Regions from separate parts of the Streptomyces sp. NBC_00057 genome, predicted to be linked through region 2. Evidence: predicted binding sites of a transcription regulator. Region 2 holds the regulator's gene; the other holds the start of a gene.
What was found. Region 2 encodes HspR, which represses chaperone genes until heat shock. Its sites were predicted from a motif close to TTGAGNNNNNNNNNCTCAA; they were not measured.

Region 1 (4,735 bases), 1.8 Mb from region 2:
GTCCTTCAGATCCGCGACCGGCAGCTCCAGCTCCGCGCCGTGCGACCGCAGGAAGCTCAGCGCGATCTGCGCGGACTCCTTCATGACATCGCCGAGCTGACCGGTGAGGGTCAGTCCGGACGCCCCGGTCTCCGGATCGGCCAGCGACGCCTCCACGAACAGCACGTCACCACCGGCACCGGTCACCGCGAGTCCGGTGGCCACACCCGGCACCGCGGTGCGGCGCTCGGCCGGGTCCTGGGCGGACTCGGGGATGTGGTGCGGCCGGCCGATCAGACCGCGCAGATCCGCTTCGGTGACCGTGAACGGGAGTTCCCGGTCACCCAGTTCATGCTGGGCCGCGACCTTGCGGAGCAGCCGGGCGACGGCCCGCTCCAGGTTTCTTACGCCCGCTTCACGGGTGTACTCGCCGGCCAGCTTACGCAGCGCGGACTCGTCGAGCGTCACCTCGTCCTTCTCCAGACCGGCCCGCTCCAGCTGGCGCGGGAGCAGGTGGTCGCGGGCGATGACGACCTTCTCGTCCTCGGTGTAGCCATCGAGCCTGACCAGCTCCATACGGTCGAGCAGGGCCTCCGGGATGGCTTCGAGCACATTGGCCGTCGCCAGGAAGACGACATCGCTGAGGTCGAGTTCGACCTCCAGGTAGTGGTCACGGAAGGTGTGGTTCTGCGCCGGGTCGAGGACTTCGAGGAGGGCGGCAGCCGGGTCGCCCCGGAAGTCGGAGCCGACCTTGTCGATCTCGTCGAGCAGGACGACCGGGTTCATCGAACCGGCCTCCTTGACGGCCCGGACGATTCGTCCCGGCAGGGCACCGACGTAGGTACGCCGGTGGCCGCGGATCTCCGCCTCGTCCCGTACACCGCCGAGCGCGACGCGGACGAACTTGCGTCCCATGGCGTGCGCGACGGATTCACCGAGCGAGGTCTTGCCCACGCCCGGCGGACCCACCAGCGCCAGCACGGCACCGCCGCGCCGCCCGCCGACGACACCGAGGCCGCGCTCCGAACGCCGCTTGCGTACCGCCAGGTACTCGGTGATCCGCTCCTTCACGTCCTGCAGACCCGCGTGCTCGGCGTCGAGGATCTCCTGGGCGCCGCGGATGTCGTACGCGTCCTCGGTCCGCTCGGTCCACGGCAGTTCGAGGACGGTGTCGAGCCAGGTCCTGATCCAGGAGCCCTCGGGGCTCTGGTCGGACGAGCGCTCCAGCTTGTCGACCTCCTTGAGGGCGGCCTCACGGACGTGCTCGGGAAGATCGGCGGCCTCGACGCGGGCCCGGTAGTCGTCGGACTCGTCTGCGCCGGAACCAGGACCGCCGTTGAGATCGGAGAGCTCCTTCCGTACGGCTTCGAGCTGGCGCCGCAGCAGGAATTCGCGCTGCTGCTTGTCGACACCCTCCTGGACGTCCTTGGCGATGGACTCGGCGACGTCCTGCTCGGCAAGGTGTTCACCGAGCCACTGGATGGCGAGCTTCAGCCGGGCGACCGCGTCCACGGTCTCCAGGAGCTGCACCTTCTGGGCAGTGGTGAGGAAGGGCGAGTAGCCGGAATTGTCGGCGAGCGCGGAGATGTCCTCGATCTGCTGGACCCGGTCCACGACCTGCCAGGCGCCGCGCTTCTTCAGCCAGCTGGTGGCGAGCGCCTTGTACTCCTTGACCAGCTCGGCGGCGGCTCCGGGGAGCGGATCGGGGACGACCGCGTCGACCCGTGTCCCTTCCACCCAGAGCGCGGCACCCGGTCCGCTGGTCCCGGCCCCGATCCGTACCCGGCCACGGCCGCGGATGAGCGCGCCCGGATCCCCGTCCGAAAGCCGTCCGACCTGTTCGACGGTGCCGATGACACCGGTGCCGGTGTACGTCCCGTCGATCCGCGGCACAAGAAGCACCTCGGGCTTGCCGCCGCCCTCGCGGACTGCGGCCTGTGCGGCTTCCACGGCGGCGCGTACATCGGTGTCGGACAGGTCCAGAGGCACCACCATCCCGGGCAGCACGACCTCGTCGTCGAGCGGCAGCACGGGCAGGGCGAGCGGAGTGACCGCATGGGACTCGGTAGCCATGATCTCCCCTTCGGCAGTCAAGTTGAGTTATGCAGACTCAATGCTCCTGAGCCGCCCATTGTTCCCGGCGCATGTTCGCTGTGAGCGATCGACTGGATGCTGTCCGTTGAAGGCGAAGGTTGCGACGTGCACGTCAACGTTGCGACATGGCTTGCGACGTGCAGCGTTACCTTGCGACAAGGGGTCTGGCGACGAGCCGTGTCCACCCTCGGCAGACTGCGGACATGTCCACCGACGTGAGCGGAATGATCGAGTGCAGACCCTTGGCCCGAATCTGGGGGGAGGACGACGAGGACGCGGTATGGCACGCCGCCATTGACCTCTTCCTCCTCAACACCGGAAACGTCTATGACGCCTTCGCCTGCCTCTTCGGCGTCCGCAACTCCTTCGGGTTCCGTCCGCTGACCGAAGGCCGCGGTCTGCCGGTGGACGCCTCGGATGGACTGCGGGACGCGTTCAACGCGTGGGGCGGGCCACAGGACGCGCACGGAACGACCTGGATCAGCTGGGCCGAACTGGCAGCCGCCAACTGGGACGAGACCGATCGGTCCGGCACGCTCAGCCGAAGCACCGTTGCCGGGGCAGGAACCCACTGGGCGCCGGTCTGGGACGTGATGCGGACGCTGGCCGAGCTGCATGGACCAGAGCACGTGCGACTCGTGGTCTGGTTCGACTGATCAGGGAACTGAATGCTGCCCGTCGACACAGCTTGACTTCCCCATTGGGAAGCCATGGCCTGTTGGAAGGACCCCGAGATCGGCGACCCCAGGGGCGGGAACCGAGTTCGCCGGTCCGTGGGGCGGCTCGACACTCTCCGCGTGGCGGGGCAGGGGGATCTACCGGGCCCTGGTCGCCTCGCTCGCCGCCGCCCGCGGTGTCAGGTTCCTGCAGGTGGACGCCTCCGACGACAGCGCCCCGATCCTGCGGCGGCTGGGCTTCCACTCCGTGACCACCACCACGCCCTACGTGTGGTCGCCGCCGGGGCACTGACGGCGGCACGGGGCCTCGGACCGGCCGATGCCCCTAAGCCCGGCCCACCTGCGGAAAACCGGTCGGCAGCCGGACGGAACACCGGGCAGAGTGCCGGTATGAACGACGACCGAGGGATGAATCCGGACGGCACCATCCGGCGGGAGGGCTCGCTGAGCCGGGTACCGGCGGCGTTCGCCCCCGTGGTGGCGGCGGCCCGCGCCCGGATCGCCGAAGCGTTCGACGGCGCGCGGCTGCACAGCGCGTACATCTACGGCAGCATTCCGCGTGGCACGGCCGTTCCCGGTGTCTCCGATCTGGACCTGCTGCTCGCCCTGCGCACCGGGCCCACCGAGGCCGACGAGGCGGCGGCCCGGGCCGTCGAGGCCGGGCTGGACGCCTCGTTCGGCCAGATCGACGGCGTCGGCATCCTGCTGTTCGGCGCCGACACCCTCACCAGCGAACTCGAACGCAATGACCTCGGCTTCTTCCTCGCCTGTCTCTGCACCCCGCTGCTGGGCGAGGACCTCGCCGTACAGCTTCCGCGCTACCGCCCCACCCCGCTGCTCGCCCGCGAGACCAACGGGGACCTCCACCTCTCGCTCCCGCGCTGGCGACGGAGGGCCGCCGAAGCCGCCACGGACTCCGAGCGCCGAAACCTCAGCCGCGGCGCCGCCCGCCGTATCGTCCGGTCGGGCTTCACCCTGGTCATGCCGCAGTGGGGCGGCTGGACCAGCGATCTGATGGAGTCCGCCGAGGTGTTCGCCCGCTACTACCCGGAGCGGATCGAGCAGATGTGGGTGGCCGCGCGCACGGGCCGCACCCCCTCCGCCGACCCGGCCGTCCTCGCGATGCTCATCGACGATCTGGCGTCCTGGCTGGCAGCCGAGTATCTCGCGGTGCACGGCGAGAAGGCCCCACGCCCCTGACCACCCCCTGTCCTGTGACCGCACCGGCCCGGCGCAGCAGCGGTCGGCAGGCCACGCCCAGCAGCAGCGCCGGCGGATGGCCCCAGCAGATACCCGAAGGCGAACGGGGTACCGGTGGGCGTCGGCAGCAGCCGCAGCCACCGGCGGGCCTTGCGGTCCGCAGGAACGGCGGGCTCTTCCGTACGGCGCCGACGCGGTATGGCGTCGAGCAGCGGCGCCGCGAGCTCTTCTTCGCGAACCGCCCTGTCCGCACCCTGATGCACCGCGCGAGGCGCCCCTTTCCGTACCGGCCCCCGAAGCAACGTTCCGCCATCCGTGATCGTCCCCCGCGCCGTCCATGGCGTGAACCGCATGAGCCACGTATGAACCGACTCGGGTCCGGTACTCGATAGAGGGGTGTGAGCCTGTTGCGCCCCCCGGGGGAGGACCGAAATGACGACGACGCGCTGCTGCGTGCCGTCGCGCAGGGGGATACGGCGGCCCTGGCGACGCTCTACGACCGGCACGCCGGCTGGCTGCTCGCCCGGCTGAGCAGACGGTGCGCGGATACCGAGACCGTACGGGAAGTCCTTCAGGACACCTTCGTGACGGCCTGGCGCTCCGCCGGATCGCACCGCGGTGCGCAGATCGGCGGCTGGCTCTGGGTGATCGCCTCGCGCCGGCTGGTGGACGCGCAGCGGGTCCACGCCCGCGCCGATCTCGCTGCGCAGGCCGAGGCCGAGCGGGCCGGGAGCAAGGAGTGGGCAGCCGCCGCACCGTCCGCCGAGGAGCGGGTGCTGGCCGGT
Region 2 (4,735 bases):
CGGATCGGCGAGCGCACCATCCGCCCCGCGCGGGTGGCGGTGGCCGAACCCCAGCCGGGTGCGGCAGGCAAGGAAGAGAAGGCAACCGACGAGGAGAGCGGTGGCACCGAGGAGGTCTGACATCGCGTCTGACCACCTCGCGGCCCACCGCCCGGCCATGCGACCGGCCAACGGGCCGGTCGCATGGCCGATCGTCCGGAAGGAGGGACGTCGATGAGCACGAAGGACTTCGTCGAGAAGGACTACTACAAGGTCCTCGGCGTCCCCAAGGACGCCACCGACGCCGAGATCAAGAAGGCGTACCGGAAGCTCGCCCGCGAGTTCCACCCGGACGCCAACAAGGGCGACGACAAGGCGGAGGAGCGCTTCAAGGAGATCTCCGAGGCGAACGACATCCTCGGCGACAGCAAGAAGCGCAAGGAGTACGACGAGGCGCGCGCCCTCTTCGGCAACGGCGGCTTCAGGGCCGGACCCGGAGGCGCCGGGGGTAACTTCAACTTCGACCTGGGCGATCTCTTCGGAGGCACCCAGGGCGGGGGCGCGGGTGGCGGAGCCGGCGGTTTCGGCGGCGGCGGCCTGGGCGATGTCTTCGGCGGCCTGTTCAACCGGGGCGGTACGGGGACGCGGGTGCAGCCGCGCCGCGGCCAGGACATCGAGTCCGAGGTGACGCTCAGCTTCATCGAGGCGGTCGAAGGGGCCACGGTCCCGTTGCGGATGTCCAGCCAGGCGCCCTGCAAGGCGTGCTCCGGCACCGGTGACAAGAACGGCACCCCCAGGGTCTGCCCGACCTGTCTCGGCACCGGCCAGGTGTCGCGCGGCACCGGCGGCGGCTTCTCGCTCACCGACCCCTGTGTGGACTGCAAGGGCCGGGGCCTCATCGCCCAGGACCCCTGCGATGTCTGCAAGGGCAGCGGACGGGCGAAGTCCTCCCGGACCATGCAGGTCAGGATTCCGGCGGGCGTCTCGGACAGCCAGCGGATCCGGCTGCGCGGCAAGGGCGGCCCGGGCGAGCGCGGTGGACCGGCCGGCGATCTCTACGTCGTGGTCCATGTCGACGCCCACCCGGTCTTCGGCCGCAGGGGCGACAACCTCACGGTCACCGTGCCCGTCGACTTCACGGAGGCGGCGCTCGGCGGCGAGGTGAAGGTGCCCACGCTCGGCGGTCCGCCGGTCACCCTGAAACTGCCGGCCGGCACCCCCAACGGGCGTACGATGCGCGCCCGCGGCAAGGGCGCCGTACGCAAGGACGGCACCCGGGGCGACCTGCTGGTCACCGTCGAGGTGACGGTGCCCAAGGACCTCAGCACCGAGGCCAGGGACGCGCTGGAGGCCTACCGGAAGGCGACCGCGGGCCACGACCCGCGGGCGGAGCTGTTCCAGGCTGCGAAGGGAGCTTGAGGTGGACGGCCGACGACGCAATCCGTACGAACTGACCGATGAATCACCGGTGTACGTGATCTCGATCGCGGCCCAGCTCTCGGGCCTGCATCCGCAGACGCTGCGCCAGTACGACCGCCTCGGCCTGGTCTCCCCCGACCGCACGGCCGGGCGCGGCAGGCGCTACTCGGCCCGCGACATCGAGCTGCTGCGCACCGTGCAGCAGTTGTCGCAGGACGAGGGCATCAACCTCGCCGGCATCAAGCGCATCATCGAGCTGGAGAACCAGGTCGCCGCCCTCCAGCAGCGCGTCGCCGAACTCTCGGCGGCGGTGGACGGCGCGGCGGTGGCGATGCAGCAGCGCGAGGCCCAGGTGCATGCCTCGTACCGGCGTGATCTGGTGCCGTATCAGGATGTGCAGCAGACCAGCGCGTTGGTGGTCTGGCGGCCGAAGCGGCCGAAGGACTGAGCGGGTTCGGCGTACCCGCACCGTACGTACGAGGAAAGGGCCCGTCTCCCGTGAAGCGCACGGGGGACGGGCCCTGACCCTTCTACGTCCTTTCTTTGCAGGGGACGGCAATCTCCCCTGCGTCCCAGGAGGCCACTTCCCCGAGGTCTGCCAGAGCGTGAGGGCCAGCGCGGCGCACGAGGTCGCCGCGGCCGGCGACGGCAGCGGCCAGCGGGCCCGCTCCAGCGCGTCGAGGCGTTCTTCGTGCCCCCCGAGCGCTTTGTCGGTCTGGTCGACGCGTTGCAGCAGCAGTGCCAAGTCACCCCGGGTAGTAGCGAATCCGACGTCGACGGAGCGGTGCAGCCGCTCCAGCTCGAGAGCGATGCTCTCGGCCTCGGACTGCGTCATCGCGGGTCTCCTCACATACGGGGGACGCGCAGCCGGTCCCAGTCGGCGCGTCCCGGGATGCCGTCGGCCGAGCCGCCGTTGTAGCCGAGCCTGCGCTGCCAGGCGGCGTACGAGCGCCGGTCGGCCTCGTCCCATACCGGTCCGGGCCCGACCGCGTAGCGTCCGCACCCCTCGGCGACCAGCCGCCTGCCGACCGCGGTCACCAGCGGGCTGTTCCTGCCCGGCACGACGAAGGCGGCGCCGGGAAACGGCTCGTGGACGGGAAGGCCGGGCTCGGCGGGCAGCGAACCGAGGCGGGCCGCGATCCGGTTCCGCATCGAGGTCATCGAGAACGACGGGTCGATCTTGCGCCGGGTCCACTCCTTGTGCGCGATCACGCTCCTTGCCGACCAGCCGTGCACCCGGCACGGTGCGGCGGCCAAGCGTTCGGTGGCGTGCGGCTGAGCAGCGGGGCAGGGGGCACGGCCGTTGCCGATGTTCTCTCGTGGCCCCCGCGGCCGGATCCGATCCCTGTGCGTCGCCGCGGAGTTGTGGGAGGCTCCGGCGTACTGAGCGCCGAGCGACGAGCGCCGACAGTGGCCGGAGGCGGGCGGGAGGAAGCCTCGGCGTAGAGCTGGAGCGCTGCCCCACACAACTCGCCGTCCCTGTGGGAGTGGGTGAATTCGTCCCCATCTCTGTCCATCTGTGACCCCCCACTTCTGGCAGTGCAGCAAGATGACGGTGGTGAAAGCCTAGTCGGCGCGGGAGGCTCGTCATGTTCCGGTTCATGCACACACCGGTGCGGAGCCGCGGTCGCTCTCCCCCCGTATTGCGATTGCGGCCGCTTCAGCCCGGATCCTGTTCAAGAATCCCTGACCGGGCTATCAGGTAGCCGAGTTGGGCCCGGCTGTTGCTGCCGAGGACTGCGGACAGTTTGGCGACGTGCGCGCGGCAGGTGCGGACGTTCATGCCGAGGCGGCGGGCGATCGAGTCGTCGACATGTCCTTCTACGAGGAGTTGGGCGATGGAGCGCTGGACGCCGCTGATTCCCTTGGGGGTCGGGTCGTACTTGACCTCTTCCAGGAGTGGAGCCGCACGGGTCCAGAGCTGCTCGAATACCTTGACGAGATACTCGACCAGTCCGGGATGGCGCAGTTCCAGGGCGACTTGGCGGTCGTCCTGGGCGGGTATGAACGCGACCGTGCGGTCGAAGACGATGAGTCGCTCTATGAGCTCCTCAAGCGTCCGGATCTCCACGTTGTCGTCGGCCATCCGCTCGGCGTAGGCCAGGGTGCCGGGGCTGTGACGCACCGTGTGCTGATAGAGAGTGCGAATGCTGACGCCGCGGTCCACCACGGAGAGGCCCCTTTGCAGGGCTTCGCTGAGGCGGTCTTCGCTACGGCCGCCGCCGGGCTGGACGGTGAGGACTTCGGAGCGGCACTCCGCCGTGGCAAGATCGAGTGCCGCGTTGATCCGGTTGACGCCCTCCAGCACGGTGATGGCGTGGGTGGTCGGCGGGTCCTGCGCGCTGATGTCCATGAACGGCTCGAAGGACTCGGCAAGCAGGACCGAATGCCGTCGGCGCTCCTGGATCTCGCGTTCTATGGGGTGCAGGCGCTTCGCCAGAGCGGCGGACGGCGGGACGGGCCGCAGCCAGTCGGGGTCGTCGGGGTCGGGGTGCAGCAGGGCGAAGTCCATGAGGCAGGGCGCCGGTTCCACCTCGCTCCGGGCGATACGTCCCGAGCGCAAAGCGCCGGCGTAGAGACGGACTCCCGCTTCGCATAGTTCGGTGATCCCATGAGAATGTGTCGGCTTTGTATCGCTTGTGCCCATATTCTCCACCCCCCAGGTTCCTGAACATGCAGGAACATGATGCATCGATTCAGTGGTGTTCGTGTGCCCAGGTGAGACATCGTCTTAGGTGCGGGGGAGAAGAATCCACAAGTGAGGACGAAGCCGACTATGTATAAGCGAATGCTTCGCTCGGCGCTTGCCGCCTCGTTCGTCGCGGCCCTGGGACTCGGGGTACTGAGCGGCAGCGACATCGCCTGGAGCAGCGGGGCAGCATCCTCGCCGGACGACATTGCCTGGTCCACTCAGGCATTGGCGCCGGGTGACATCGCGTGGTCCACTCAGGCATCGGCGCCGGGCGACATCGCATGGAGCGTCGACGCGGCAGTCGAGCCGGGTGACATCGCGTGGTCCACTCAGGCATCGGCGCCGGGTGACATCGCCTGGTCCATTCAGGCATCGGCGCCGGGCGACATCGCATGGAGCGTCGACGCGGCAGTCGAGCCCGGTGACATCGCCTGGTCCGAACCGACCCATCAGGGCGCATGACCATCCCGCCGGACGACCGGACCTTCCGGCGGGAAATGGCCACGGCCTACCGATCAGGCTGGCATTTCATCGATCTCGTCACTGCCATCCCCCGCTGTGGCGACTCGCTGATGGTCACTCTGTTCGGCGACCCCATCGTTGTCGCACGTGAAGAAGACGACGAAGTACGTGCCTACCGGTGCC

Region 1: lon (endopeptidase La) is a predicted target of HspR. The motif match lies at 2,075-2,093, and genes of this name have one in related genera.

What each region holds. Positions count from the first base shown of each region.
Region 1 is NZ_CP108256.1:3,134,279-3,139,013, forward strand. It holds gene lon (endopeptidase La) at 1-2,052, opposite strand, end outside; gene OG953_RS14400 (hypothetical protein) at 2,277-2,729, shown strand; partial or broken gene OG953_RS14405 (GNAT family N-acetyltransferase) at 2,827-3,042, shown strand; gene OG953_RS14410 (nucleotidyltransferase) at 3,141-3,950, shown strand; gene OG953_RS14415 (RNA polymerase sigma factor) at 4,349-4,735, shown strand, end outside.
Region 2 is NZ_CP108256.1:4,896,833-4,901,567, forward strand. It holds gene grpE (nucleotide exchange factor GrpE) at 1-120, shown strand, start outside; gene dnaJ (molecular chaperone DnaJ) at 214-1,398, shown strand; gene OG953_RS23125 (heat shock protein transcriptional repressor HspR) at 1,400-1,846, shown strand; partial or broken gene OG953_RS23130 (peptidoglycan-binding protein) at 2,245-2,712, opposite strand; gene OG953_RS23135 (helix-turn-helix transcriptional regulator) at 3,059-4,045, opposite strand; gene OG953_RS23140 (5'-nucleotidase) at 4,175-4,552, shown strand; gene OG953_RS23145 ((2Fe-2S)-binding protein) at 4,549-4,735, shown strand, end outside.